DNA from 4 places in the Paenibacillus septentrionalis genome. Region 2 is predicted to be linked to each of the others. Evidence: predicted binding sites of a transcription regulator. Region 2 holds the regulator's gene; each other region holds the start of a gene.

Region 1 (5,737 bases), on a different contig from region 2:
CGGAGAATTGTACAAATGTGATAAAATGGTCTTCCATCATTAATTCTTGCTCAAGCATTTTGTTATACATGCGATTCCACTCATCTGTAAGCGAGAAAAACAAACGCATCAAACGTATGGCAGGCAATTGAATCGTTTTGAGCTCCTTCATGCGTGTCTCGAAAAGCTCCTCATCATATATCCAATCTGATTCAAGCCAGCTCTGCTTAATTGCTGTGATTTCGACTTGGGCCTCATAGGAAACCCGATTCACCAGCTCTTCTAACGTCAATGTTTTCATCGGAACTGCAGGATTATAATCATAAAAAAGACCGTTTCGTTTGTAATTGCGTATTAGTTTATACAGCTCTTTGCGCTCCATCCCACTCGTACCCTCAATACAAAAATAAGCCAATGCCTCCACAAGAGGTTCAGGGCGATCATTCCAATACCAGATTCCCGATTCGAGCTCTATTCCCCCTTCTGCCGTTTCTGAAGCTTCCAAGGTGAACTCATGATTCGTTGATAAAAGGTATGCCACATAAACCTTTGAATCAATACGGTCCTCTTGCTCAGGCTGAGATAGCAGCCGCACCTTCTTCATATCAAGCAAAGACGATATTCGTACAAGAATATCGTCGAACTGCTCTTTATCAAGCTCTGTTTTTGCGATATAGTCAATTGCACCTAAGCGGAGCGCCTCCTGGATGTAATCAAAATCCTGATGCAGCGTCAGCACAACAATTTGAATATGTGGATATCGCTTCGTAACCTCTCTCATCAGCTCGATACCAGACATGACTGGCATGTGCAGATCGGTAAACATGAGGTCCACTTTATTGGATTCTAAAAACTCAAGCGCGTTCTCGCCATTATTGGCCTCGCCCACCACCTTCATTCCAAACTGACTCCATGGCATAAAGCTGGTTAAGCCTTTTCTAACGATTTTTTCATCATCGACGATTAGTACAGCTATCATAATGATTGATCCCCTCGACGAACTGGCAGACTCATTTTTACGATCGTCCCTTTGCCTACTTCGCTCTTGATTTGGAACGTCGCTTCTGCACCGTAATTTGCTTCCAATATTCGAATGACATATTTCATTCCGATCCCCATGCCTACCTTCTTGCTATCTACCGTTTCCTTGTGCAGCAGATTATATAGCTGCTCCTCTGTCATTCCTGATCCATTGTCTTGAATTGTGATATCCAGGTGTTTCTCTAGTGAGATGTTTACATGAATATAGCCATCATCACTGACACCATGATATAGCGCGTTCTCTACTACTGGCTGCAGAATGAATCTTGGTATTGTAAGCGCCATTGCTTCTTCATCTACGTCTATATCTACATCAAATTGAAAATTATAGCGTATTCTTTGCAATTGCATATATTCTTTAAGCGCCTCGATCTCTCCTCCAATGGTTGTAGCGTCCCCCATCTTGCCCAAATTGTACTGCAAAAGCTTGTTTAATGAGAGTACGAGCTTATCAATATCTTTTTGACCATTCATCATAGCAAGCCAATGAACCGTATCAAGCGTATTCATTAAGAAATGGGGATTGATCTGATAAAGCAGCTTCTCAACCTCTAAATCAGCTCTACGTTTTTCTTTATTTTCAATTTCACCGTAAAGCTCCCATATTTTTTTCTTCATTTCTCTAGTTTTGAACAGTAGGTAGTCAAACTCAGGAATATGAATCAAATCCGTATTCCCTTTTGCATTTGAATTGATTAGCGATTTTAACTCGACATTAAATTTCTCTAGCGGCTTATACACCATTCTCGATAGTATCGTACCTATAATAATTGCTGCAATACCAAAAACAAAAAATAGAATGATCAGCTGCATGATCCATTGGTTTTTTTCTTGATTCATTTCTTCCTGTGGAAAAATGGATACAATGCTCCAACCCTGATTACTCATTTCACGATGCCATATTACCTTTTCAAATTCACCTGAAAACTCTTTATCACTCACAAAGGGAAAGCTGCTATTAACAGGGAACATTTCTTCGTTCTGACTGTACGTAATTTTGCCTTCATTATTTAGTATGAGCATTTGCCGCGACTTTTTAATTTCATCTTGAGGTTCAAATAGCGCTGTCGTTGTATTAAATCCGGTTTCGATATAAACATAAACGTCCTCATGCGTGACATTGACCTTTCGTAGCGTGCTGAACACAAGATGATTATTCGAGCGGTTATAGCTTCGGTGGGGGCCATAGTAGGTGATCTCTGGGTAACTCTCCATCAAAGGAAGTGCATCAATGCTAAAATCGTCTCGAACAGAGAAATTTTCAAAATCAACTGCACTTCGATCTTTAAAATAATAAAACGTTAATCCTACATTAGGATTGGAAAACGTTAATACATTCAGCTCACTCTTAAGATCATTACGATAACGAGACCTTGTAAAAGGATCCTGTTCTACATATAACTGCTCCAGAAGCTTGTTATTGTTGACACCAAAAGCTAGCTGCTGAGAGATATGGTTTAGGTTGTTCAGGTTATTTTCAAGATTCAATATTTCCTGTCTAAGGTTACTTTGTATAGAGCCTTCAACCTTATTGACTAATATCGAATTGATTGTAAAGAAGGACGCTAGACAAATACAAATAAACGGAATAATCACACTTAGCATAACTATGAAGATCGTTCGAACCTTAAATGTTGTTTTTCTATACCAATTTAGCAGGAAAGAAAACATATAGCTGCACCTCGAATAAAAGTATATCTATATACTATACCATGCCTTATGCTCATAATAGTTAGAAGTTGTTCTTGAACAAGGTTGATAATTATGCGAAAAAGGTCAAAATCACTATTTCAAAACAAATAGAGCATCTGGTCCTATGACCAGACGCTCTATTTGTTTTGTTGCAAAAACCTACCATTTGCCTCCACGCAAATGCTCAATAATCGCACGCAGCTCGCCATCATGCTGAGGCAGCTCTTCTCCGCCTTTGATCTCGATCTTGGTAATGTCCAGCTTGTAGGTTTCCTTGCTGTTTGTCGGTGCAAAAATCAAGTCCTGCTCATTTTCCAGCTTCACATTGTAGCCAAGCTGTGCGAACGCTGCAATAAAATCCTTGATGCTCGGCTGACGATCATCTGGCAAAAATATTAATGCACGCAGCATTTTTGTATGAGGTCCATCGATGAATTTGAAGTGAAAGATACATTCGCGAAGTGCCATATCCCTATAGCCCCTTTCTGTTATTAGGTTCAGCTTACCTTGTTTTTCACTTGATTTCCAATTTTCAAGCAGCAGCGGTTCCCGTAATAATCCCTGGATGCCGCTGCTTGCTTGTTCTATGAGAGCCTTAAGCTGTTTTCAGCTCAGCAGCATCGTTTCTTTCTTTTTTCTCTTTTTTCAGTTTTGGCCATACATTTTTTTTAAGCCAAGGGTTAAGGAAGAAGTCTCCACCGAATTTGCCTGCGTTGCCTGCTGCAAGAAAGACGATAAATCCAAGCAGTACTAGCAACGGGTTCGTGCTTACTGTTCCAGCGAACATAAACATGAAGTTCATCATCATTCCGAAAAATGCAGCTGGCAGTGTTAAGATCCCTGTAATTAATCCGATACCGATTAGCAGCTCGCCCCAAGGAACGAGTACATTGATGACATCGACCATCGGCAATGCAAAGTGTTCAATAAATGTGTTGTATAGCGGATACAGAACCTCATCGCCTTTTGCTACAGGATTCGTTATGGCATTGGTCAGATAGCCTGTAGCGTCAAATGTGCCTGTTGTTACTTTACCCCAACCGCTCGTTAGCCATTGGTAGCCTAAAAAGATTCTTACAAATGTGACGATCATGGCTGCGTATTTATTCTCTCTCCAAAACTTTAACATATCAATCACTCCCTGTTCTTTATGTCTTAAGTATATAACGGATGCCTCAGAAAGAGTGTGATTAAATTCACATATTTTGTGAACTTTTTCACTTTATTTTTTTGTTAGACAGAAATAGCGCTGATTTCGCCCTTTAATTCGGGCTAATCAGCGCTATTTTCTTCTTAGGTTTGTTCTAGTTGTGTTTATTATCTCGTTTATGCGTTGAACGGGTTAGGCGCATGCTCTGAAGGATTAGCACTGTAATGCCAGCTGCTGCTCCCATCCATTGCTCGATATATACCTCTTCTCCTCGTGCTAGTCGGATTAGCGCACCTCCGCCCATAATGATGGTCAGAGCCAGACCTAATGACCACAATGATCGATTAAGCATCTTATCACCTCTTGGTGGCAGGATCATGTTTTAGATTCCGATCCCCAAGCCCCTTTTTATCACTACAAAAATTGTTTTGATCAAATGATTCCTTCTTGCCTAGCTTCTCAACTATCGTTCGAATCGGATCATACTAGCTAAAACAGTGAGCTGATTCGGTTTATCGCCCTGTGCACCCTACTTGCTTCTGTAAGTGCAAGGTCCCACATCACGACATATGAATTTGTGCTGTCGTTAACTATTTTAATGGTGAGCTCGTTTACACCCTGTAACGGGATTTGAAATGAGTCTGGGGTGGTCAATTCTCCTCCCCGATAACCTAGTCCATAAATTTCTGATCCGTCTGCAATAAAAATGATATCAATTCTGTCATCATTTGCAGGAGCGGCTGCATCAACGAGTATAGCGACATTACCTGTTATATTGGTATAATTCCCATTCAATATATACGTAAATTCATTTGTTGGTCTGTTATTTTTACTGTAAAGATTTAAAAAAAGCTCGACCAATGTTTCACCTATTTTAATTTCAGAAAGATGTTCATCCCATAATACAGATCCATCCGATAGAGCTAGTTCATCTAGCGCTATAACTTCTCCACCTTTGTTAGTTAGATAATGATTCATACTACTAACAACCGTAATCGTACCTACTGAAAAAACAATTGCGGTTAGGATGATTGTTATCATTCCCTTTACTTGATCACGGTGATGCTTTACCATTCGCTGTGACCAATATCCAATCGAGGCCCCTAACGTATTAATCATTATATCGTCTATATCAAACGAGCCTAAGCGGGTAACCATTTGTACGGTCTCCAAAATTGTAATACTGACAATAAATAAGCTAATAAATCGAATAAAACTGCAACGAAACAGCAGTGGAACAATAATCCCAAATGGTACAAATGCTATAAAGTTCCCTAAATTAAATAACCAAAGCTTAAAATCTCTCCCCATTGGGAAATTCAAAGGTATACCGTTAGGGATTAGACTATAACGCATCCCTTGATCTACATTCGATGATGCTCGATTGAATCCGATGAATAGAAAATAAACAACTAATAGAGCATATAGAACGAACAATACCATAGTAATTTTGCGTAATTTTCCTTGATACATAACTACATCCTTCCTAGGAGATGACATTCAAGAAGAGCGCAACGACAAATTAAACATTAGCTTATACGATTATTCTAACGTTAAAATTACATGTTTAGCTGTTACCCACTCGTTAATAAATAAAAACTATTATATACAAAAACTGTTAATTGTAACAGCTACATTAGTAACAAAAGGAAGCTGGCTTAAACATAAAATGGCCATCGTCACGAGAGGACGATGGCCGTTTACCAACTTTCGCTGCTACATATTTTGCAACAGATCGCTTACGCTTTTTTGAACTTGGCAATTAGTTTCTTGCCCACATTCTCTTTCAGCCAAGGATTAACGAAGAAATCTCCACCGAATTTGCCAGCATTGCCTGCAGCAAGCATGACGATGAATCCAAGCAGTACCATATAC
Region 2 (5,737 bases):
GCGACCCATACATGCTCAACATCTCTTCCGTTAGCTGCATAGACAAGATGTGAAACGAGATCCGTACGCGGGAAGAAATGAGGCTGATCAATATTAATCGCGATAAAATCAGCTGCTTTTCCTGTTTCTAGTGTACCGATGTGGTTATGCCAGATCGCTTGTGCTCCCATTGACGTTCCTAGTGCAAGAGCAGTATGTGCGGGAACAACGGTAGGATCACCAGAGACTCCCTTATGTAACAAGGCAGCTGCGCGAATTTCCTGGAACAAATCCAGATTGTTGTTGCTCGCGGCACTGTCTGTACCTAGCGATAGCTTAACTCCAGCTCGAAGCAGCTCCGGCACACGTGCAACACCACTTGCAAGCTTAAGGTTGCTTATTGGATTATGAGAGATGGAAGCGTCAAGCTGAGCTAGCTTTGCAATTTCGTCGTCTGTCAAGTGCACCGCATGTGCAAGCAATGCTGGACGTGTAAAGAAGCCTAACTCCTCCAAATGATCTACAGGTCGTTTGCCATAATCATCGACATTTTGCTGTACCTCTGCACTCGTTTCAGACATGTGTGTATGAAGCGGAAGATCAAGATCATGCGCTGCTTGAACGATCCGTTCAATAAAGGCAGGCGGGCATGTGTAAGGTGCATGAGGGGCTAGCATGGTTTGAATTCTTCCCTCACCAGCGCCATTCCATTGCTTCGCAAATGCTACCGCATCTTCAAGCTTGCTCACTTGCTCCTCAACCGAGCCTAGGCCGATCATTCCACGAGCCAGAAAGGCACGAATACCAGCATCAATAGAGGCTTGCGCTACCTGCTCCATTCGATCATACATATCTACAAATGTTGTTGTACCGCTAAGCAGCATTTCCGCAATCGCCAGATCGCTGCCTGCTTTCGTGTCTGCCTCAGAGTATTTCGCTTCCATCGGCCACATTTTTTCCTGCAGCCACACTTGCAGCTTCTGATCATCTGAAAAACCACGAAGCAAGCTCATTGGTGCGTGACCATGCGTATTTACTAGACCCGGCATAAACAGCAGCCCTTGTCCGTTAATAATCACTGCTTGCTCCTGTACGGACGCAGCAGGCTCATTTTCCCCAATATACTGAATAACTCCATCCTCAACGACCATATGACCGCGTAGAACCTCCGGCTGATGTGAAGCCATTGTAATAAAGCTGCCTTCCTTAATCCACAGACGACTCATCCTGCTCCTCCTCTTTATTGTTCAAGTAATACGCCAAGCTCAACAGCTCCTTCGTAAAATCAGCATGCTGAACCCGTACCTCTTCAGGAGCTCGCAATATGGTTGGAGCGAAGTTCAATATCCCTTCAATACCACCAGCAATTAGCTGATTGGCAACATTTTGAGCCTCCTGAGCAGGTACGGTAATAATGCCGATGCGAATATTGTGCTGCTTGATCGTTTCTGCCAGCTCATTCATCGGTTGAACGGTTAACGTATTGATCTTTGTTCCGATTTTTGGCTCATATGAATCAAACACCGCAACGATTTGCATGTTGTCATTACTGTATTTATTATAATTGCACAATGCATGTCCGAGATTACCCGCACCAATAAGTGCAACATGTATGGTTTGATTGATTTTCAAGATATGACGTATTTTATCGATCAGATAGTCGACTTCATAACCGATTCCTTTTCGCCCAAAATCGCCGAAATAGGCCAGGTCCTTGCGAATTTGCGCTGGATTAAATTCCAAACGAGAGCCTAGCTCCTGTGAGGAAATCGTTTTGATTTCACGTGCTTTCAGTTCATTAAGCACCTGCAAATAAATCGGCAGACGCTTAACAACTGCGTCCGATATTTTCGCTTGCTTCATCTAGTCATCCTCCTTCAACCATTGTTCCATCCGCTGCGTCATTTGATTCGTATGCATCGTTTCGATTTTTGGGCCTGGCAATGAATACAGGAAATGCTTTCCGTAATAGGATTCAATAACTCGCGTATCATAAATGATGACGATTCCTTTATCCGTTGTCGTACGCACTAGTCTGCCAAAGCCTTGCTTGAAGCGTATGACAGCTTGTGGAATCGAAAGCTTCATAAACGGATTTTTCTTCTGACGAAGCAATAGTTCCGATTTCGCCTCGATTAAGGGATGATTAGGCGGCTGGAATGGCAAGCGAACGATTGCCAAGCATTGCAGCGCTTCACCCGGGATATCTACACCTTCCCAGAAGCTGCTAGTTCCCAGCAAAATAGACGATTGCTGCTGTAGAAAACGCCGCGTTAGCTTTGTACGGTTGTTGCTGTCAATTCCTTGACCGAGCACCGTGATTTGCTTTGGCTCCAGCAATTCCTTAAGCGGATCGTACACCTGCTTTAGCATTCTATACGATGTAAACAAAACAAGCATTTTCCCGCCCAGCTGCAGCGCATTGTCATGCAAGGATTGTACTAGCATCTCCAAGTACGATGGAGGCACATTAGCCCCTTTCAATACTGGAAAATCTCTAGGAATAATAACTAATGCTTGTTCCCGATAATGGAATGGCGAATCCAGAATAACCTCGTTTAGACGATCGCTATCGTTATAGACATCAAGACCGAGCTGCTCCTTTACATACGTAAAGTTTTTCTGAATTGACAATGTTGCTGAAGTCATCACAACACTATCCTTGACATCATACACATATTTTCGCAGCAGTCCACTTACATCAGTCGGGGATGACATTAGCTGCAACGAGCGATGCTTATACGCTTGGGTTGCTTCGAGCCAGTATACATAATCCTCAAGTTCCAGCTTAATGAATTGGCGCAGCTCGTCCTTTAAGCGAACTAGGTCACGAATAACACCGTTAAGATCGGTAAGCATGCCTGAAAGATTAAGATCCTCGTCAAGTCGTTCCTTAATATCGGATGACATTTTCTCAAGCGCTTTGGCAAAGCGATTCAGCCCGACATGTACCTCCTGCTCGCTCTCCACAATTTTAGTCCAGCTCTCAGGAAGCTGCTCCCGATTCAAGCGAAGCACGATTCCGCCAGCTTGTTCTCCTGAGTCAGATGCTCCATTCTGCCCAGCATTGTGCATCACGATGTCATAAAGCGCCTCGAACAATTGATCCCAATGCTCCTTTAGTGTTTGCAGCTGTGGAAAGGCACTATCTATCGTTTCATTCCATGAAGCGGTATGATCATCACCATCCTCAGCAATGCGTACGCGCAAAGATGGGAGTAAGCCTGTTCGGACGTCTTTATACAAACTGGTCATTGCATGAATATACGAAAAATAGCTCAGTTGGTTTCCGAGATGCTTGCTGGCGACCTCTTCAAGATGATGCGCCTCATCAAGCACTAAGTAATTGTAGGACGGAAGCAAGCGATGATCGGCTTGAATATCAGTAAAGATCATAGAATGATTCGTTATGCATACATCCGCTATATTCGCCTCATGCTTAGCTCGATGATAGTAGCAGCGCTTGAACCACGGACATGCTCGATTCAAGCAGGAATCTGCATCACTGGACACTGTTCCCCAAAAATCCTGTCCTCGCAAGCCAAGATTTAGCTCCTCTTGATCACCATTTTCGGTTTCTGTTAACCATATGACCATTTGAGCTGCTGTAATCGGGTCATCTACTGGTGCTACAAAATCAAGCATATTCAGTTTGTGCTCAAATTTGCGCATGCATAAATAATTGCTTCTTCCTTTTAATAACGAAGCCCGAAATGGAAATGGCAGAACTTCATTCAATAGTGGAATATCACGATTGCGCAGCTGCTCCTGCAAGTTTATCGTGTGCGTGCTGACAACCACCTTCTCCTCAGCCTGAACACCGTAGTACAAGGCTGGGATGAGATAGCCTAACGACTTTCCAGTTCCAGTTCCAGCTTCAATCAGCAAATGCTTTTGCGAACTCAGCGCCTCATACACTTCGTTGAACATATGCTGTTGTGGCTTCCGTTCCTCATAATGATCAAACAGCTCGCGAAAGCGCTGCTGCACATCGTCCATGTAATCCTGAAAGCTTTTTTGCTGCGCAAAATAATCGTTGGCATTCTCAGACTCCCGTACAGAGGTCTCCTCTTGCCATGGCTTGGCCTTCAATGCAAATTGGCGATGGTAATCATATTCAGCAGAGTCGAATACCGCTCCCTGCTCTACAAGTCCCTCATTGTATTTCATAAACCAACCAATATCACGACTCTCATCAAAAAATGAAGATAGCCGCTGCAAAGTAAGCAGCGGCAAGGAACGAAGCTTCTGAACACATTGAATAAAAATTTGGGCTGTTGCCATCGCATCCGCATCTGCTTGATGGTGCTGCTCATGGACAATACCTAATTGTTCAGCTGCGGTTCCGAGCTGATAAGAAGTAATCGATGGGAATAATATACGTAATAATTCCATTGTGTCGAGCCTGCGTCCTGAAAACGGCAGGTATCCACATTGATCTAGGGCATGATTTAGAAAATTGGCGTCAAAGCCAACATTATGAGCGACGAGAACGGCATCGTCAATTCGTGGAATAACTTCCAGCAGTGCATCATGAATATCAGGCGCTTCCTGTACATCTGCTTCCTTGATTCCTGTCAAATTGGTTATAAATGGAGGGATTTCAACTGTAGGCTTTACATATGTGCTGAATGTATCGACTATTTCAAGATCATCGGACACAATAACAAGTCCAATCTGAATAATCTGATCCAGTACACTATGCCCTGTTGTCTCCAGATCCAATATGGCATATTTCATTCCTTTGACCGTTCCTCTCACATACAGCACAATTCTGTGCTTCCAAAATATAATGACAGCTGTTTTGGCGATTGCCTGCAGCTTTGCAAATTTTTAAGCGGATCCTCAAACTGTGGATAAAGCTGATACGCCTTTTTGAACAGCTGCTCGGCTTCATTCATATTCAGCTTGATCGCTTGAATACACCCTAATGCATTATAGCTTAAAGCAAGCCATTTTGGAAAATCGCTTAACACGGTCAATAGCTGAAATTGCCTTTGCGCCTCACTCCAATTGCGCAAATGCATCAAGCTCATGCCATAATACAGTCTTGCGATATTGCATTCGGGCTCCTCTGCAATAATCATTTGCAAAATGCTTGCTGCTTCGGAAAACATAAACAGCTTATAGTATCCTTGTGCCTGATCCAAAGCAAATTCGTGCTCTGAAGAAACAAAAAGATCACATTCATTACATAGTATAACATCCTGTCCTTCATCAATCGAATAAACTTTTGATTCAGACTGCGATTGCGTTTCTTCAATCGTTTGGATCGATTTCATCGCTTCATGAATAATTTGCTGCAATCGGTGGACTTGCTGTTCTTCACTTAGCAGCTGTGAGGTTGGTGACTTGGCAGACACATGCCCTTGTTCCCCTTCAAGCGCTTCGTGCTCCTTAACCTCACGATACATCTCAAAAAAGCAAGCAAGCTTTTCCTCAACTGTCACATAATGATCCAAAATTTTATCGTTTGTTTCCTTCAGCTGCTGAATACGATAGCAGTATTCCTCTCGCTGCTCTTCATCAGCATCCTGGTAATTGTCAGTGATGTGGTCAAGAAGCTCATGCATGGATGAAAACAGTTCGTTGATCATACCGCATCCCGCCTTCTTTGAGTAGTTGGAGTGTACGGTCATTTTTTGTTGAAAGCTCTGATTTCATTCAGCATGGCAGCTGTTACATAATGAAGGGATTAACTTGTTTACAGAATGGTCGAATGAATCTCTTCCTTCATGTAATGAATGGGCTTATTGTC
Region 3 (5,737 bases), on a different contig from region 2:
CTCACGAGAGATCCGTTTCCGTTCCTCCTCCTGGACCTCCATGAACTTAACCATCATTTCCTTGAGCTCTTTCTCAGCTTGCTTCAAACTCGTAACTTCATTGCGAATCGCCAAATATTGATAGGGGCGATCCTGCTCGTCCAAAAAAGGGACAATCGTCGTATTTACCCAGTAGTACGAGCCATCCTTTGCCCTATTTTTAATTTCGCCTGTCCATACCTTACCCGACGAAATCGTACGCCACAGCTCCTGAAAAAACGATTTTGAATGATAGCCTGAATTAATAATACGATGGTCTTTTCCTATTAGCTCGTCTTTGCTGTATTTGGATATCTCTACAAATTTTTCATTCACATGCTGAATTTTTCCCTTTGCATCCGTTATGGCAACAATTGAGCTGACATTCAAAGCATATTGCACATCAATCAACTGAATTAAACGCTGCTTCGTTTGCTCGAACAGCTCTTTATTCTCCATGCCAAATTCCAAATTAGCGAGCAATAGATCCATTTGTTCAAATTGATTCCTCTGAATACGATTATTATTCATCTTCAAAGTGCAACAGCCCCTTTTGCAATGCGAATTTGATTAATTCCGGACGTGTTTTCAACCCTAGCTTTTCCATCAAGTTGCTTTTATGTGCTTCCACTGTTTTTACGCTAATAAACAAATGCTGGGCGATTTCCTTGTTGGCATAACCCTTGGCAAGCCAACCCAAAACTTCCCTCTCGCGCTCAGACAGCTGATTGAAAATCTCATCATCTGCCGGTGTATGGCTATGCTGATTCATAAATTGACTCATTAGCTTTTTCGTTGCTGAAGGATACAAATAAGCCTCGCCTGCTGCAACAGCCTGAATCGCACCGACCAGTTCCTCATGCGGCGCATTTTTCAATATATAACCAGATGCTCCGGCCTTAATAGCTTGGAACAAATATTGCTCGTCATCATGCATCGTTAAAATTAATATCTGAACGTCCGGCATCAGCTTCTTCAATTCGGCTGAAGCCGTCAACCCATCTTTGCCGTGCGGCATACTCAAATCCATTAATACGACATGAGGCTTCACCTGGACAGCTAATGCGATTGCTTCATCTCCTTCCGATGCCTCGCCTACTACTTCAATCTGATATTTGCCGTTCAACAGCATGGATAGACCTGAACGAACTACAGCATGATCGTCACAAATAAGAAGCCTAATCATCGGAACAATCCCTTCTTTCACTTTCCTATTATTATAGCGGTTCAAATTGCGAAAAACAGCAATAATAAGAAAAGAGTTGAAGAATGCTTCGAAAACTAGGCTTTCACGTATGTTGTATAAGCTATGCTATATCGCAGCTTATCGTTACTGTATTCTATATATGAAGAGACTGCGCTTCCAGCTCTCGCAGGAGCTTCGTCACCACATCAATTTGCCCTGGATGATAAGCGCCTTCCACTCGCTTGCCGATCAACATAGCTGCATAGTATTGACCATGCTGCCTATAGAGTGGCCAAGCAGCGGCATGCACCAGCTTTTCAGTTAGCATAATCGCCTCTCCGCTTTCAAAGACTTGATCAGCAGTCGCATGAAATTGCAAAAAACTGCCGATGCGCATTACTTCGCCCGTTAATCCTGCATGCACGTGTTGTCTGATCTTTTCTGTTCGTTTGCTTATGCTGCCAAGCACAAGCTGCCACCTAAGTTTTCTAGTTCGTGGATCCACAACTCCAATCGCCGTAAGATCACTCGCTGTCACATCCAAAATTTGCTTCAGCTTTTCTTCAATGTGAGAATTGGCTGGAGTCATATGCGTGCTCCTTTCTGACATTAACACAGTACAGCTCAATTATCCTTATTATAATAGGTTCATTTCACGCTGTATGTTAGGGAATGCCCTTAAAAGAATGTAGGGTTTTTCCCGATATCTAATCATATGCCAAATGCGTATAGTAGAAAGTAAGGAAACCGTACTGGAAAGGATGACGCTTCAATGAGTATTTATTATGATTCCAACACTGCAAAGGTTAGGCGGCCAGATAGCAATAAAAGACCAGGCTCATTAAGTACCGTATTTACGGATGAACAGCTCGATCTGCTTGCATCGGTTATGCATGTCAAAAAATACTCTGCGCATTCTCATTTATTCTGGGAAGGGGACGAAGCAATCGCAGTCTATTGGATATTAAAAGGCCGTGTCAAATTGAAAAAGTCTTCGTCTGACGGCAAGGATCTGCTTCTTTCCATCCTGCAGCCTGATGATATGATTGCCGACATCGATACTTGGGATACCACTCATCGCTATACAGCTGAGACAATAGACGAGGTAGAGGTCGGTGTCATTCCACGGCTGCAGCTAGAAATGCTAATGTGCAAACATGGTGATTTTTCTTATCGCTACGCGATGTGGATGGGATTGATTCAGCGCAAAACTGAATCAAAGCTTCGTGATCTGCTTATGGGCGGTAAGAATGGTGCTCTTGCTTCTACGCTAATCCGTCTATGCAACAGCTTTGGCATACGAGAGCAGGAACATATTCGCATTAATATTAAATTAACGAATAATGAGCTGGCTGAGCTGGTCGGCACCACTCGCGAAGGTGTGAACCGCCTGCTAGCCAGCATGAAAAAAGACGGGGTCATCTCAAACAGTGAGGACGGCTATATATTAGTAATTAATTTGCAGGCATTAAAAGATATGGCGGGCTGCCCGATGTGTCCAACCTGTCCTAACGAAATATGCAGACTATAGATCAAGAAGTGCTTATCGATTCCAATAATCGAGGGCGCTTCTTTTTTTTGTATTCATCACAATAGACTTTGTGATTTTTAGCACATCCTTTTTCTCCATGCTGCTCTACAATAGACATATATCGAAGATAGGCCATGAAGTAAGGAGTGAAAACAATGGCGATATCCAAGCTTCAGCAACCGAATAAGGAAATGGAATCATGCTTAACTCATGCACAGCTAGCTGCCAGGCAATATGCGCAAATGGATCAGGCAAGCATCGATGCAATCGTGCAAAATATGACGCTTGCAGGCATTCAGCGACATATGGAGCTGGCTAAGCTGGAATTAGAGGAAACGAGACGCGGAATATTCGAAGACAAAATTATATTGAATATGCATGCGACGGAAAGTGTGTTTCACGCCATCAAGTATGTAAAAACCGCAGGAGAAATTGAAAACAACCATTACGAGGGCTACAAGCTCATTGCAGAGCCGATAGGTCCCGTAGTCTCGATTGTAACCGATACTTCACCTGTTGCTACGATTTTGTTTCAATCATTAATCGCTGTAAAAACACGCAATCCTATTCTTTTTATTTTTCATAAGGAATCCACTCGATGCAGCATAGAAGCTGTACAGACGATGCATGATGCTGCGATATTGGCTGGAGCACCAGAATACTGCCTGCAATGGCTCGATCACCTCACCTATTCTGAGATGACCTCGCTCATTTCCAATCCAGCTGTTGCAGCCGTGCTTACGAGCGGAGATGAAGCAGCTGCCAAGGCTGCCAAGCAGTTTGCTAAGGCTACCTTAAGTGTAGCTTACGGCAACACACCATGCTATATCGATCAATCAGCTGATCTTAAGCAGGCAATCACTGACATCATATTATCTAAAAATTTTGACAACGGCATGATGTTTACGTCTGAGCAGGGGCTGATCATTCATCAAGAGCTGTATGATCAAGCATTACGAATGCTTTCCGTTCTTGGCTGTTATGTGCTCGATGCAGCACAATGCGCACAGCTTAGCAAGCAGCTGTTTACCGAAACGGGCGCACTGCGTCACAGCTATATCGGAAAATCCGCCTATGAGCTGGCGTCAGCAGCAGAACTTTCAATCCCTGCTGACACGAAACTACTCATTGCTCCGCTTAGCAGCATCGGCGTGCATGAGCCGTTATCATTCATTAAGCCTTGCCCAATCCTGTCGCTTTATAGGGCAGAGCATGTTGAACGCGCGCTGGAGCTTGCTGACCAGCTGCTAGAGCTTGGTCAAGCAAAGCATTCTGTCGTCATACACTGTCAGGATGCAGAAGTAAGCTCCCGCTTCAGTGATAGGCTCATCGTCAATCGTATCATCGTAAATGCTCCTGCCATTGAAGGCTCGTTAAGCTTCAAGGATAAAGAACAATTGCCATTTCAAGACATGGGTTATCAATCCTCTGGACATCAGCAGCATACCAATATGGAGCTGCTTCGCTTGAAAAAAATTTCAAATCGAAGCGTAGATATGCAATGGTTCAAAATCCCGCCAAAGCTGTATTTTGCAGCAGGTGCTACACAGTATTTAAGCAAAATGCCTGATATCAGCAGAGTAATGATTGTAACGGATCACAATATGGAGCAGCTTGGCTACGTCGACAAGGTTCAATACTACCTGCGCAAACGAGCAGAGCCTGTTCAGGTAGAGGTTTTCTCAGAGGTTGCACAGGAGCCTACAATCGACCTGGTCATGAGTGGTACGAATCGAATGCATGCCTTCCAGCCGGACTGCATCGTTGCTCTTGGCGGCGGTTCTGCCATCGATGCTGCTAAAGCGATGTGGTTGTTCTATGAAAGCCCGGACACGGACTTTCATACCATTAAGATGAAATTCATGAATATTCGAAACCGAGTATACAAATATCCGCATTTAGGCAAACGCGCCAAGCTTGTTGCGATTCCAACAACGTCAGGCACAGGCTCAGAGGTCACTTCATTCGCAACGATTACAGATACAACCAAAGGTCAATCGAAATACCCGTTAGCCGACTATGAGCTGACACCTGATGTAGCGATCATCGACTCTGAATATACAGCTAGCCTGACGCCTGCTGTCATCGCCGATACTGGAATGGATGTGCTGACGCATGCGATTGAATCGTACGTGTCCATAATGGCCAATGATTTCAGTGATGGCTTGGCGATCAAAGCGATTCAACTCGTTCTGGAAAACCTCGAAAAGTCGTTTGCAACAGGTGATCCAACAGCACGGGAAAAAATGCATCACGCATCAACGATTGCCGGAATGGCGTTTTCCAACGCATTTCTTGGCGTCTGTCACAGCTTGTCTCACAAATTCAGTGCAGAATTCGGCATGCCACACGGTCGAGCTAATGCGATTTTACTGCCGCATGTTATACGCTACAACGCCTCTCGACCTACGAAGTTTCAAAATTTCCCGAACTATAAGCATTTCCAAGCCGATGTGCGCTATGCCGAAATTGCCAGACTTGCTGGATTACCAGCAAACTCGACAAGCGAGGGTGTAACCAGCCTGATCTCCTCGATCCGTCAAATCAATCGCACGCTTGGCCTTGCCGAGAGCTTCCAGGAGGCTGGCATCCCATCAGCATCGTTTGAATCTAAAGTTAATTACTTGGCGGAGCGCGCGTTCGAGGATCAATATACGAATTACAATCCGAGATTGCCACTCGTCTCGGAGCTGGCAGAACTGTACCGTCAAGCCTATTATGGCAACTTTCTATAATTGATCAACACATTTGAGGAGGAATCAACAATGAAAACCGCAGAGTCCGTTAAAGCAGCTGCTTACCGTAAATTCAATGAGGGTGTCTGGCAGACAGAAATTAATGTTCGGGACTTTATTGTACAAAATATGAGTTCATACTCAGGTGATGAAAGCTTTTTGGCTCCAGCCACACAAGCAACCGCTGCATTATGGGAGCATATAAGCCGACTTTCCCGTGAGGAACGTGAGCGTGGTGGCGTATGGGATGTTGATACTACTAAGCCT
Region 4 (5,737 bases), on a different contig from region 2:
TGCGGAGCTAGCTGCTTTAATTCGCATGAATGGCGCTGTCAGCTTATCGAGCCGCAAGGTCGTCTTGGATATATCCACCGAAAATGCCGCGATAGCACGGCGGATCTACACGCTGGTCAAAAAGCATTACAATGTCCATGTAGAGCTTCTTGTACGTAAAAAGATGCGCTTGAAAAAAAATAACGTTTATATTGTTCGCATGCCGGAAAAGGTGCAGGAAATTTTGAGTGATCTTCGTATTGTATCAGAAGGCTTTGTGTTTAATTCAGGCATCGACAGTAAAATTATTCGCAAAACCTGCTGTAAACGCTCTTATCTTCGCGGCGCGTTTCTAGCTGGTGGCTCGGTAAATAATCCTGAAGGCTCATCCTATCACCTTGAGATCGCTTCGATGTATGAGGAGCATTGTCAGGCGCTTGTTGAGCTGGCTAACGGCTTTGGGCTGAATGCCCGTTGCATAGAACGTAAAAAAGGGTTTATCTTTTATATTAAGGAAGGCGAGAAAATTATCGAGCTGCTAAACATGATTGGCGCGCATCAAGCGTTGTTTAAGTTTGAGGATGTTCGCATTATGCGTGATATGCGCAACTCGGTAAATCGAATTGTCAATTGTGAGACGGCGAATTTGAATAAAACGATTGGGGCTGCGGTCAGACAAATCGATAATATAAAGCTGCTGCAAAAGGAAATTGGGCTTGAAAATCTGCCGGATAAAATAAGGGAGGTTGCCGAGGTGCGCTTGGCTCACCCTGACTTGAATTTGACAGAGGTGGGCGAGCTGTTAAAGGTGAAGGTCAGCAAATCTGGTGTTAATCACCGGTTGCGCAAAATTGATGAAATGGCAGAAAAAATAAGGAATGGCTCAACTTTAACCTAGTAGAACTTGCTTCATAATGGTATAATAACTTATAAAGCTCAAAATGTCCGATAATTAATTTGACTTTAAATATAGGGGGTATGTTTTTCATGGCAAGGCTTCCAGTAGTTGTTCGTTTGAAAACAGGGTTACATGCTAGACCTGCAGCTTTATTCGTACAAGAAGCGAACAAATTTTCCTCTGAGGTTTTTGTGGAAAAAGACGATAAGAAAGTGAACGCCAAGTCGATCATGGGTATTATGAGTCTTGCAATAAGCTCTGGAACTGAAATTACGATTAGTGCTGAAGGCTCTGACGCAGAGCAAGCTGTAAATGCATTGATAGCGCTTGTAAGCAAGGAAGAGCTTGAGAATCAATAATCGTCACATAAAAGGCTGCCAGTTGTCCTATTCTGCAATGTGTGGAATAGAATAACTGGCAGCCTCTTTAGTTGTAGTGGTTAGCTGATTTGTTAGGGCTCAAGATCAAGCTCCAGGCTTGCGATTAGTTCCTTGAGCTTGTCGGCAGACTTTTCAAATAATGCCTGTTCCTCATCTGTCAGCGTAAGCTCCAGCGTTTGACGGACACCACTTCTGTCCACGATGCAAGGAACCCCAAGGTATACATCAGATACTCCACAGTAGTTATCCAGCAGGGTAGAAACATTCAATACGGCACCCTCATCATTCAGAATCGCTGTTACGATACGATCCAGCGCTAGTGCAATCGCATAATAAGTTGCGCCTTTTGCTTCGATAATTTCATAAGCTGCATCTCTAGTTTGCAGGAAAATGCGCTGCTTGATCTCCTCGTCTAGCTCAATGTCAACGCCAGCTACGTTAGCCAGGCTCCATACGGCAAGCTCAGAGTCGCCATGCTCGCCAATAATGTGGGCATGAACACTACGAGGATCAATTTTTAGCTCGTTGCCGAGCAAGTAGCGGAAGCGTCCGCTATCGAGCAATGTACCAGATCCGATCACACGATTGACTGGCCAGCCAGATTTTTTTAAGGTAATGTAGGCCATAATGTCGACTGGGTTCGTTGCAATGAGCAGAATAGCTTCTTGATTGTAAGGCATAATTTGCTTAATGATGCTGTCGAATATATCAGCATTGCGTTTCAGTAGATCTGTACGCGTTTCTCCTGGACGCTGTGCAGCGCCCGCTGTTATGATTATAATATCTGCACCAGCACAATCCTCGTAGCTGCCAGCCCATAGCTTAGCGCCACCAATATACGGCATGCCGTGGTTGATATCCAGCGCATCACCTGCTGCTTTTGCATGATTAGCATCAATCAGGACAAGCTCATTGACACGGTTGCGCAGCATAAGCGTATAGGCAGTTGTTGAGCCGACAAAACCTGCTCCAATAATAACGACTTTTTTAGTTTTCATACTCACTCACCACTTTCTTCAAAATAGGGTTTGTTGATATAGTAGTAAAACATAGCCATAAATACGCTGCCACCGATGATGTTTCCTAGAGTTGCCGGGATTAAATTATGCAAAATTTGATCTGCGCTAAGTGTTCCCCAGCCACCTGCTGCAATAGAGATGGCAAATACAGACATATTCGCGATGCTATGTTCAAAACCTGCAATAAAAAAGCTGAATACTAATAGGATCATAATGAACATTTTCGCTCCGTCGGTTTTCATCATATAAGGAGCAAAAAAGGCCAAGCATACCAACCAGTTACACAATATGGCTCGAGTAAAGATTTCAAGGGTTGTTGCATCTACTTTTTTTAGGGCGACCTCTAACAAAAATCCGTGTATATGCTCACTTGCAAATAGTCCTGTCATCCAGATGATGACTGCAAATAGGATAGCCCCGATGACATTGCCGGTATAGCTTAGAGCAAGCAGCTTAATTGTTTTCGTCCAGCTCATTTTTTTGCGTAAAGAGCTGAAGCTGAGATAGAATGTGTTTCCTGTAAATAAATCTCCGCCCCCGTAATAGATTAAAATAATCGCCATGCAGAACGTTAAGGCAGCTGCTGGATAGGTGAAGGGGGAGTGGATTTCATAAAAGAAGCTGGCTGTTTTGAAAGCAACAATAACGCCAAAGCCGATAAACATACTGGCTATCATGGATCGCAGCATATAGTGCAGCTTGCTTTGCATATAGATATGAAGCTTTCTTGCAGCTAATTGTTCGATTTTATATAATGCTTCGGTTTCCATGATGGTTTCCCCCATTAGATACGAGTAAATCTGGCGATTACGTTACAATCTCATCATAAAGGGAAGTCGCATTATAGTATGTGACAAAAATCACAATCCAAGAATAACGTTAAATGTGCGAGAAATAACAAGGGGGGTGAGTGGGTGGTTATAGAAAAACAGCAGCAGCGGGCTTAAGTAGAAGCCTGCTGCTGCTGTCTGTGTTATATGCAAAGAAGCTTATTTATACGCGTTCAATAACTTTGTCAATCAAGCCGTATTCAACTGCTTCCTGCGCACTCATAAAGTAGTCGCGATCTGTGTCTTGATTGATGCGCTCAATCGGTTGACCAGAGCGTTCAGCCATGATGCTGTTTAATTTTTCACGCATATTGATAATGCGTTTCGCACGAATCGCGATATCACTAGCTTGACCTTCTGCACCGCCTAGTGGCTGATGGATCATGACCTCACTGTTCGGAAGTGCGAAGCGCTTGCCTTTGGCACCTGCTGTAAGCAAGAATGCCCCCATTGATGCGGCCATACCGACGCAGATAGTCGAAACATCAGGCTTAATGTATTGCATAGTATCGTAGATGGCCATACCCGCTGTAATGGAGCCGCCAGGTGAGTTGATGTAAAGATGAATGTCCTTATCAGGATCCTCTGCTGCTAAAAACAGAAGCTGTGCAATAATAGAATTGGCAACGACATCGTTTACACCAGAGCCTAGCATAATGATGCGGTCTTTTAACAAACGAGAATAAATGTCATAAGAACGCTCTCCACGATTACTTTGTTCAATAACCATAGGTACAAAGTTCATTTTCAACCAATCCTCCTAAATCGTAATGTGTAACTATCATAATAGATAATTAATCAAAAGTCAAAGAAAGTCAAACTTTTTTATTATGTTTTTGAGACAGGGCTGATGGTATCAGTTTAACCGCTATTATCCAGCTGTAAACCCTGCTGCATAGAGGATAATCGAGATACAGAAAGCGGCATCTTGTTCACGACAGAATGTACTTGTTCTAGTGACTTGTGTAGTAGCTATGTAATTGCGAGCTTATATAGATTACGCTGCAAGATGTGTAGGTTGTGCAAGATATGCAAGTTAGCAAGATTTATCAAGACGTTATATTACATAAAAAAGAGCAGGATCTGCTAATAGCAGTTCCTGCTCTCCTTGGCGTGTTTGTATAGGAAGCATGTCTGATGCTTAGTTGAAAAGCTGTGGCGCGCCCGCTAGGAATCGAACCTAGATCTCAGGCTCCGGAGGCCTACGTCATATCCATTGGACCACGGGCGCAACTATTATATTGTATTGGATTATTGCATATGAAGCAAGTGTTTATGAAAGGTTTGTTTCATAAACCTGAACAAATTGCTCAAGTATAAGCTGAAACTGCACTGGCAAAACTTCAATCGTAGATTAGCTAAATGTATCGGAAATTGTGTGGAATTACAACTAACAGGTGGGAAGATTCGGACCAAAGCGTCAAAAAGGTATAAAAAAATAGTATTTAAATGCAAAAGAAATCGTTTACACAAGAAAAGTAAGCTTGCTATGCAAAAAAGAATTCGTTACAATATACATGTGGGACTTAAAAAATACCGCAGGGACATTAAATGTCCAATGTGGTTGTCCTTATAAAAATTACGTGGACTCTTGCCGATGGAGTGATGGTATTCATGCGACAGCTTATTGATCTGCAGCGGCAGCTTGTACCTGAGCTTTTGGACGTGATGAGTAAACGTTACAAGATTCTGCAACAAGTTATGCTTGCTGGAACAATCGGGCGTCGTGCATTAGCAAATGTAATGGCGATGACTGAACGTGTACTGCGGGCAGAGACGGAGTTGTTGAAGGAGCAAGGGTTGCTATTGATTTCATCTTCTGGCATGTCGCTTAGCGATGATGGCAGAAGAGTGCTGGAGCAATTAGAACAGCTTGGTCCACTTGTGTTCGGAAGCTCGGAGCTGGAGATAAAGCTTCAAAACATGTACGGCTTGCAGCGAGTTATTGTAGTTCCGGGTAATTCGGAGCAATCTGAAGTATCAAAGCGCGAGCTTGGAAGAGCTGCTGGTTTACTTCTGAAGCGAGTAGTGAAGTCGGGCGATGTGATCGCGGTATCCGGCGGTACATCGACAGCTCAGGTTGCCAAGTATCTAAGCTTGCCCAACACCATTAAAGATGTTGTATTCGTACCTGCTCGTGGCGGTTTAGGCGAAAGCCTTGATTATCAAGCCAATACAATTGCTTCAACCATGGCTAAACGTACGGGAGGCCATTATCGCTTGCTTCATGTTCCTGACCATATTAGTGAGGAAGCCTATGAATCGATGATGCAGGAGCCTTCTATTAAAGAAATTGTTGAAGTCATCCGAAATGCAAGAATTTTTATTCACGGTATTGGTGACGCTACTGTAATGGCAAGACGAAGAAAAACAGATCCTGAAGAAGTGCGCAAGATGGTTAATGACGGTGCACTTGCCGAATCGTTTGGCTTTTACTTCAATAAGCATGGTGAACCGATTCACAAGATGAAGACGGTAGGCATGCGGCTTGATGATATTGCACAGATTGAGTGCATTATCGCGGTAGCTGGTGGAGAAAGCAAGGCTGCTGCAATTGATGCGATTATGCGTTTTGGGCACAATCATGCATTGATTACCGATGAGAGTGCAGCACTAGAGCTGATTCGGATC

What was found. The regulator Rex, encoded in region 2, represses fermentation and respiration genes when NADH is low (regulators of the CRP and FNR family bind a similar motif). The targets are predictions, from matches to a motif close to TTGTGAAATATTTCACAA.
Region 1: a site for Rex is predicted at 3,918-3,935, ahead of ACFP56_RS19095 (DoxX family membrane protein). Genes of this name have one in related genera too.
Region 3: a site for Rex is predicted at 2,804-2,821, ahead of adhE (bifunctional acetaldehyde-CoA/alcohol dehydrogenase). Genes of this name have one in related genera too.
Region 4: a site for Rex is predicted at 3,125-3,142, ahead of ACFP56_RS11685 (formate/nitrite transporter family protein). Genes of this name have one in related genera too.

What each region holds. Positions count from the first base shown of each region.
Region 1 covers NZ_JBHSTE010000007.1:188,818-194,554, forward strand. The annotation lists gene ACFP56_RS19080 (response regulator) at 1-958, opposite strand, end outside; gene ACFP56_RS19085 (sensor histidine kinase) at 955-2,691, opposite strand; gene ACFP56_RS19090 (hypothetical protein) at 2,872-3,180, opposite strand; gene ACFP56_RS19095 (DoxX family membrane protein) at 3,308-3,841, opposite strand; gene ACFP56_RS19100 (hypothetical protein) at 4,017-4,214, opposite strand; gene ACFP56_RS19105 (VanZ family protein) at 4,352-5,335, opposite strand; gene ACFP56_RS19110 (DoxX family membrane protein) at 5,602-5,737, opposite strand, start outside.
Region 2 covers NZ_JBHSTE010000002.1:320,776-326,512, forward strand. The annotation lists gene ACFP56_RS06380 (amidohydrolase) at 1-1,205, opposite strand, end outside; gene ACFP56_RS06385 (redox-sensing transcriptional repressor Rex) at 1,186-1,842, opposite strand; gene dinG (ATP-dependent DNA helicase DinG) at 1,843-4,749, opposite strand; gene ACFP56_RS06395 (hypothetical protein) at 4,737-5,576, opposite strand; gene panD (aspartate 1-decarboxylase) at 5,684-5,737, opposite strand, start outside.
Region 3 covers NZ_JBHSTE010000007.1:195,680-201,416, forward strand. The annotation lists gene ACFP56_RS19115 (PAS domain-containing sensor histidine kinase) at 1-549, opposite strand, end outside; gene ACFP56_RS19120 (response regulator transcription factor) at 542-1,204, opposite strand; gene ACFP56_RS19125 (hypothetical protein) at 1,359-1,793, opposite strand; gene ACFP56_RS19130 (Crp/Fnr family transcriptional regulator) at 1,977-2,735, shown strand; gene adhE (bifunctional acetaldehyde-CoA/alcohol dehydrogenase) at 2,891-5,470, shown strand; gene pflB (formate C-acetyltransferase) at 5,501-5,737, shown strand, end outside.
Region 4 covers NZ_JBHSTE010000003.1:683,971-689,707, reverse strand. The annotation lists gene whiA (DNA-binding protein WhiA) at 1-877, shown strand, start outside; gene ACFP56_RS11695 (HPr family phosphocarrier protein) at 967-1,236, shown strand; gene ACFP56_RS11690 (L-lactate dehydrogenase) at 1,329-2,255, opposite strand; gene ACFP56_RS11685 (formate/nitrite transporter family protein) at 2,258-3,046, opposite strand; gene clpP (ATP-dependent Clp endopeptidase proteolytic subunit ClpP) at 3,270-3,851, opposite strand; tRNA gene ACFP56_RS11675 (tRNA-Arg) at 4,263-4,337, opposite strand; gene ACFP56_RS11670 (sugar-binding transcriptional regulator) at 4,721-5,737, shown strand, end outside.